DNA from 2 places in the Waltera sp. genome. Region 2 is predicted to be linked to the other one. Evidence: predicted binding sites of a transcription regulator. Region 2 holds the regulator's gene; the other holds the start of a gene.

Evidence for each region. The regulator Rex, encoded in region 2, represses fermentation and respiration genes when NADH is low (regulators of the CRP and FNR family bind a similar motif). The targets are predictions, from matches to a motif close to ATTGTTAANTANTTAACAAT.
Region 1: the regulator Rex is predicted to act here: its motif matches at 1,673-1,692, upstream of ACLTOH_RS13705 (iron-sulfur cluster assembly scaffold protein).

The regions. Positions count from the first base shown of each region.
Region 1 covers NZ_JBKVQF010000030.1:2,663-6,054, forward strand. Annotated here, with positions in the region: gene ACLTOH_RS13695 (glutamate-5-semialdehyde dehydrogenase) at 1-857, shown strand, start outside; gene ACLTOH_RS13700 (inorganic diphosphatase) at 969-1,520, shown strand; gene ACLTOH_RS13705 (iron-sulfur cluster assembly scaffold protein) at 1,727-2,419, shown strand; gene ACLTOH_RS13710 (GGGtGRT protein) at 2,440-3,392, shown strand, end outside.
Region 2 covers NZ_JBKVQF010000002.1:30,490-33,881, reverse strand. Annotated here, with positions in the region: gene ACLTOH_RS01215 (ABC-F family ATP-binding cassette domain-containing protein) at 1-1,072, opposite strand, end outside; gene ACLTOH_RS01210 (redox-sensing transcriptional repressor Rex) at 1,211-1,852, shown strand; gene ACLTOH_RS01205 (hypothetical protein) at 2,009-2,647, shown strand; gene ACLTOH_RS01200 (NAD(P)H-hydrate dehydratase) at 2,649-3,392, shown strand, end outside.

The sequences.
Region 1 (3,392 bases), on a different contig from region 2:
CCTTCGGATTGTGCTTTAAGACGGGAAATGCAGTGATCTTAAAGGGAGGCAGCGATGCCATTCATTCCAATATCGCTATTGTCAAAGTATTACAGGATGCACTGGAAGCCTGCAGTATGCCCAGGACTGCCGTACAGCTGATCGAAGATACGGATCGTGCGGTCACTGCGCAGTTTATGAAGATGAAGGAATATGTGGATGTGCTGATCCCAAGAGGCGGTGCGGGACTGATCCGCAGCGTGGTGGAGAACAGCACGATCCCCGTCATAGAGACCGGAACCGGCAACTGCCACGTCTATGTGGACAAGGATGCGGATGTGGATATGGCGGTAAAAATACTGATGAATGCCAAGACCCAGCGGATCGGTGTCTGCAATGCCTGTGAGTCTCTGGTGGTGCATCGTGCCGTCCGGGATAAGTTCCTTCCGAAGATGGCGGAAGCCCTGAAGACGAAGAACGTAGAACTGCGGGGAGACGAAAGCACCCGGGAGATCCTGCCGGACTGCATTCCCGCTACAGAAGAAGATTACGGTACGGAGTATCTGGATTATATTCTATCTGTCAAGACTGTGGACAGCGTGGAAGAGGCCATTGCCCATATCAACCGTTACAATACGAAGCATTCCGAATGTATCGTGACGGAAAATACGGAGACTGCAGAGAAATTTTTAAACGAAGTGGATGCAGCCTGTGTTTATGTCAATGCCTCCACAAGATTTACAGACGGTTTCGAGTTTGGATTTGGCGCAGAAATCGGTATCAGCACCCAGAAGCTGCATGCCAGAGGTCCCATGGGCCTGAAGGAGCTGACCTCCTATAAATACAAGATACATGGAAACGGTCAGATCCGCAGATAAGCATTTGCGACCCGCCACAGGCGGATAATCTGCGTATTCTCCGGCTGGGTATTTTGTCCTGTATGCAAAGACATCTGTCGGAAATAACTATAGAGGAAGAGGAGAAAATTTATGAAAGAAGTAAATGGAAGTATTTGGCACACTATGAGCACCAAGAGAGTCACTCCCACAGATTTTGTCTGTGTCATCGAGATCTCCAAGGGCAGCAAGAACAAGTATGAACTGGACAAGGAGACAGGCCTTCTGATCCTGGATCGTATCCTGCATACCTCCACCCATTATCCTGCGAACTACGGTTTTATTCCCAGAACCTACGGTGATGATGGTGACCCGTTAGACGTATTGTTACTGTGTTCCGAGCCGGTACAGCCCATGACACTGGTAAGAGCGTATCCCATCGGCGTGATCTCCATGCTGGACAACGGCAAAAATGACGAGAAGATCATTGCAGTTCCTTTCAATGATCCCAATTACAACTGCTATCATGATATTTCCGAGCTGCCCAGTCATGTGGTGGACGAGATGGAGCATTTCTTCACAGTATATAAGGCACTGGAGAACAAGACCACTGCTGTCAATGAAAAGGGCGACAGAGATGAGGCAATTGAAGTCATTAAAAAGTGTCTGGACAATTACATTGATACCTTTATCAAGAGTTGGTAAGCTGTTGATAATTGATTTTCAACAATCACAAAGCACCGTATTTCCCATGCAGTTCATTGGGGGATACGGTGTTTATTTCTATAAACTATTGAAAAAAATTGTCAAAACCCCTAGATTTTTTAAAGGAAATATGAGAGAATGAACACGACCATTATGATATTATTTTATCAATAGTATTATAAGTACATATTGAAAGGAGATTTCACATGATTTATTCAAAAGAAGTTGAAGAAATGTGTCCCGTTGCACAGGGCGTACATCATGGTTGTGCTCCCATTCCCGAAGAGGCAAAATGGGTGCAGGCAAAAGAAGTTAAGGATATTTCCGGTCTGACTCACGGTGTGGGCTGGTGTGCACCTCAGCAGGGTGCATGTAAACTGACCCTGAACGTTAAGGAAGGTATCATCCAGGAGGCTCTGGTTGAGACCGTTGGATGTTCCGGTATGACTCACTCCGCAGCTATGGCTGCTGAAATCCTGCCCGGTCTGACCGTTATGGAAGCTTTAAATACTGACCTTGTATGTGATGCAATCAATACCGCTATGAGAGAGCTGTTCTTACAGATCGTTTATGGTCGTACCCAGAGTGCATTCTCTGAGGAAGGTCTGCCTGTAGGCGCAGGTCTGGAAGACCTTGGTAAGGGCTTAAGAAGCCAGGTTGGTACTATGTACGGTACTCTGAAGAAGGGTCCCCGTTATCTGGAGATGGCAGAAGGTTATGTAACCGGTATCGCTCTGGACAAGGATGATCAGATCATCGGTTACCAGTTTGTTAACCTGGGCAAGATGACCGACTTCATCAAGAAGGGTGACGATGCCAACACTGCATGGGAGAAGGCTAAGGGCCAGTATGGTCGTGTAGACGATGCAGTTAAGATCATCGATCCCAGAAAACAATAAGATACAGGAGGACAGAAAAAATGGCTTTATTTGAATCATATGAAAGACGTATTGATAAGATCAACGCTGTACTGAACAGCTATGGTATCTCCTCTATCGAAGAAGCAGAGAAGATCACAAAAGATGCAGGCCTGGATGTATACGATCAGGTAAAGAAGATCCAGCCCATCTGTTTTGAAAATGCTTGCTGGGCTTACACTGTAGGCGCTGCAATTGCAATCAAGAAAGGCTGCAGAAAGGCATCTGAAGCAGCTGCAGCTATCGGCGAAGGTTTACAGGCATTCTGTATCCCCGGTTCCGTTGCTGATACCCGTAAGGTAGGTCTTGGCCATGGTAACCTGGGCAAGATGCTGCTGGAAGAGGATACTGACTGTTTCTGTTTCCTGGCAGGACATGAGTCTTTCGCAGCAGCAGAAGGTGCTATCGGTATCGCAGAGAAGGCTAACAAAGTTCGTCAGAAGCCTTTACGTGTTATCCTGAACGGTCTTGGTAAGGATGCTGCAAAGATTATTTCCCGTATCAACGGATTTACCTTTGTTGAGACCTCTTATGATCCTTACACCAACACCGTTACCGAAGTAGAGAGAATCGCTTACTCCGAGGGACTTCGTGCTAAGGTTAACTGCTACGGCGCTAACAGCGTTCCCGAAGGCGTAGCTATCATGTGGAAGGAGAACGTAGACGTATCCATCACCGGTAACTCTACCAACCCTACCAGATTCCAGCATCCCGTAGCTGGTACTTACAAGAAGGAGAGACTGGAAGCAGGCAAGAAGTACTTCTCCGTAGCTTCCGGCGGCGGTACCGGACGTACTCTGCATCCCGATAACATGGCTGCAGGTCCCGCTTCTTACGGTTTCACCGATACTCTGGGCCGTATGCACTCTGACGCGCAGTTCGCTGGTTCTTCCTCCGTACCTGCACACGTTGAGATGATGGGTCTGATCGGCATGGGCAACAACCCGATGGTAGG
Region 2 (3,392 bases):
TCGCCACGTGTTCGCCGCGCTTGATCTCGAAATTAACATCGGTAAAAAGCTTATGGGAATCAAAGCTTTTGGACAGATGCTCCACAGTCAGCACATCATTGCCACTTAAGATCCGGGGCGTCAGTGTCAGCTTCATATCCGTGCGGACCTCGGAGGGTTTTTCGATGACCTCGATCTTGTCCAGCATTTTCTCACGGCTTTCCGCCCGTTTGATGGACTTTTCCCGGTTGAAGGATTTTAATTTTTCGATGACCTCTTCCTGATGTTTGATCTCACGCTGCTGGTTCATATAGGCATTCCAGGCAGCAACGCGCAGCTGTTCCTTTTTTACGGCATAATCGGAGTAATTGCCCATAAAGGTTGTAGCCTTGGACTGGTCGATCTCGATGACTTTCCCGGCGATCCGGTCCAGAAAATACCGGTCGTGGGAGACGATGAGAACGGCTCCCTTGTAATTCAACAGATAAGTCTCCAGCCAGGCGATGGAATTCATATCTAAGTGGTTCGTCGGCTCGTCCAGGATGATGAGATCAGGGTTCTGTAACAGAAGCCGTCCTAACGCCACACGGGTCTTCTGACCGCCGGAGAGTGTGGCAACCGGCTTGGAGAATTCATCTTCGGTAAATCCCAGTCCCTTTAACACACCGACCAGCTCACTGCGGTAGAGATAGCCGCCGCCGGTCTCGAAAGCATGGGTGAGAGAGGTGTACTGCTTCATCAGGTCTTCCAGCGCATCTCCTTCGGCATGCTTCATATTGTTTTCGCATTCCCGGATCTTTTCCTCCAGGCGCAGCAGATCCGCCTTGACAGATAACAGTTCCTCGTAAATGGTGTGAGAGGTGTCCACAGTGCTGTTCTGTGCAAGGTATCCCAGGGTCTTGTCCCTCGCCAGAACCACCTGCCCGTCATCGGGAGTCATTTCCCCTACGATGATGCGGAGCAGTGTCGTTTTCCCGGCACCGTTGATGCCCACGATGGCAGCTTTTTCATGATCCTCTATATGAAAAGAGACATTTTTCAATACCTGATTTTCTACAAATGCTTTTGAAATATTCTGACAAGATAATATCATGGTAGTAAGTATCCTTTATTTCCAGCCCACGGAGACCGGGCTTTTTAAATTTCATTGTAACGAAAAGAAGAAAACCTGTCAATTCATTGACAAGTTTTTAACATATGGTGTATACTAAAAAAAACGGAGGTGAAAGTATTGGAAGTAAAAGAAATTTCACAGGCTGTGATTGGCAGACTGCCCAGATACTTTCGATATTTGGGGGAATTGAAGGATGAAGGTGTGGAACGCATCTCTTCGCAGGAACTTTCCGGACTGATGAAGGTGACCGCATCCCAGATACGTCAGGATTTTAATAATTTCGGCGGTTTCGGCCAGCAGGGCTATGGATATAATGTAGAATCTCTGTATCGTGAGATCGGTAAGATCTTAGGACTGGATAAGCAGCATAATTTCGTCATCATTGGAGCCGGCAATCTGGGAAGAGCGCTGGGCAATTATATGAACTTCGAGCGTCGTGGATTTATCTTCAAGGGAATGTTCGATGCGAACCCGGAACTAGTGGGTAAGGATGTCCGCGGTGTGAAGGTCATGCCCATGGATCAGCTGGAATCCTTTATCCGGGAGAAGGACATCGATATCGCTGTACTGACGATTCCCAAGACCAGTGCTGTGGAAGTGGCAGATAAGCTGGTGGCTAACGGGATCCGTGCTATCTGGAATTTCGCTCATGTGGATCTGAATGTTCCCGAGGGAATTCAGGTGGAGAACGTGCATCTGTCCGACAGCTTAATGAAGCTATCCTATAATATTAACCGTTACAGTTCAGACATGAAATAAGCAAGCGTATGATTGCTTATTTCATAGGCGGAGTGTCTGAAAATGAATAAAAGGAAAAGTCGCAAGGCGATGACGGATGCGAAGCAGCCGCTTTTATGAATTTCAGCGCACCGAGAAATAATACAACATGAAGTAAGGCATCAAAGGAGTGATATTATGGGCAACGGTAACGCAGAAGAAAATGCACAGGACCGACAGGCTGCTTTCAAAAATGCATTGACGGGAAAGCATCTGCCCGTACTCACCCTGGATAATAAATGGTATCGGTTGTTGAATAAGACCGGTTCCGTTCCGCTAAAAGAAACGGAAGATGCCCTGAATCAGCTGTTGAAACGACAAGGTAAGCTCAATACCGAGTCGAAGGATATCCGGAATCTGAAAAAGAAGCTGATGAAAGAAATCGTTCCTATGGTGGATGAGGCGGAACAGCAGGGCGAAAACAGTAAGCTGAACAAACAGATCGAGGATCATAAGCGCCTGATCGAGGAATGCAATGAGAAGCTGGAAGCATACGAAGATGAGTTAAAAGATATCCCCAGAGAGATCGAAAGAATAAATCTTCAGCTTATGATGTTTACTATGGACTGCTGCTATGATATTATGAAGGATAATGACAAACAGATCAAAGAGACTGCGGAGTGGGTGGGTGCGATCCGTATCGAACTGAAAAAACGTCTGATCGAAAAACAGCAGATGGAACAGCAGAATCAGGAGATCTACAACTACATGCATGATATTTTTGGTGCAGAAGTGGTCAATCTGTTTGACATGAAATATAATCCGGAGCAAAAATAGTATGAGATATCTGGTAACTGCACAGGAAATGAAGCAATACGATAAAAATACCATAGAGTACCTCGGCATCCCGGGGCCGGTTCTGATGGAAAGAGCGGCTCTGGCTGCGGAGGATTTTCTGAAAGAGCGCTTTGATGCCGTGAAGGAACGGACAAAAGTGCTCATTTTTGCTGGTATGGGAAATAACGGAGGAGACGGTCTGGCTTTGGCGAGACTTCTTGCGGCGGACGGTTATACGGTAGCGGTACGACTTGTGGGAGATCCGGAGAAAGCCACAGAGCAATGGAAGAGCCAGTGGCAGACCCTGCAACATTTTCCGGTGAAGACAGACAGTAATACGCAGGCAGATGAATATAATGTGATTGTAGATGCCTTGTTCGGTGTAGGATTGAGCCGCCCGGTGGAAGGCATCTATGCGGAAGCCGTAGAAGAGATGAATGTGGCGGAAGGATTTAAGCTGGCACTGGATGTTCCCAGTGGGATCTGCTCGGACACCGGACGGGTGCTTGGTTGTGCTTTCCTGGCAGATGCAACGATTACTTTTGGTTTCTGCAAGAGAGGCCTTGTAATGTATCCGGGAACCGATTATGCCGGGCAGGTACACATTGCAAATGTGGGGATCGGACCGGAGAGCTTTCTGGGACAGAGCCCGGAGATGTATACTTATGACAGCTGTGAACAGCATCTGCCGGACAGAACATCCTCCGGGAATAAGGGAACCTTCGGCAAAGCTTTGCTGGTGGCT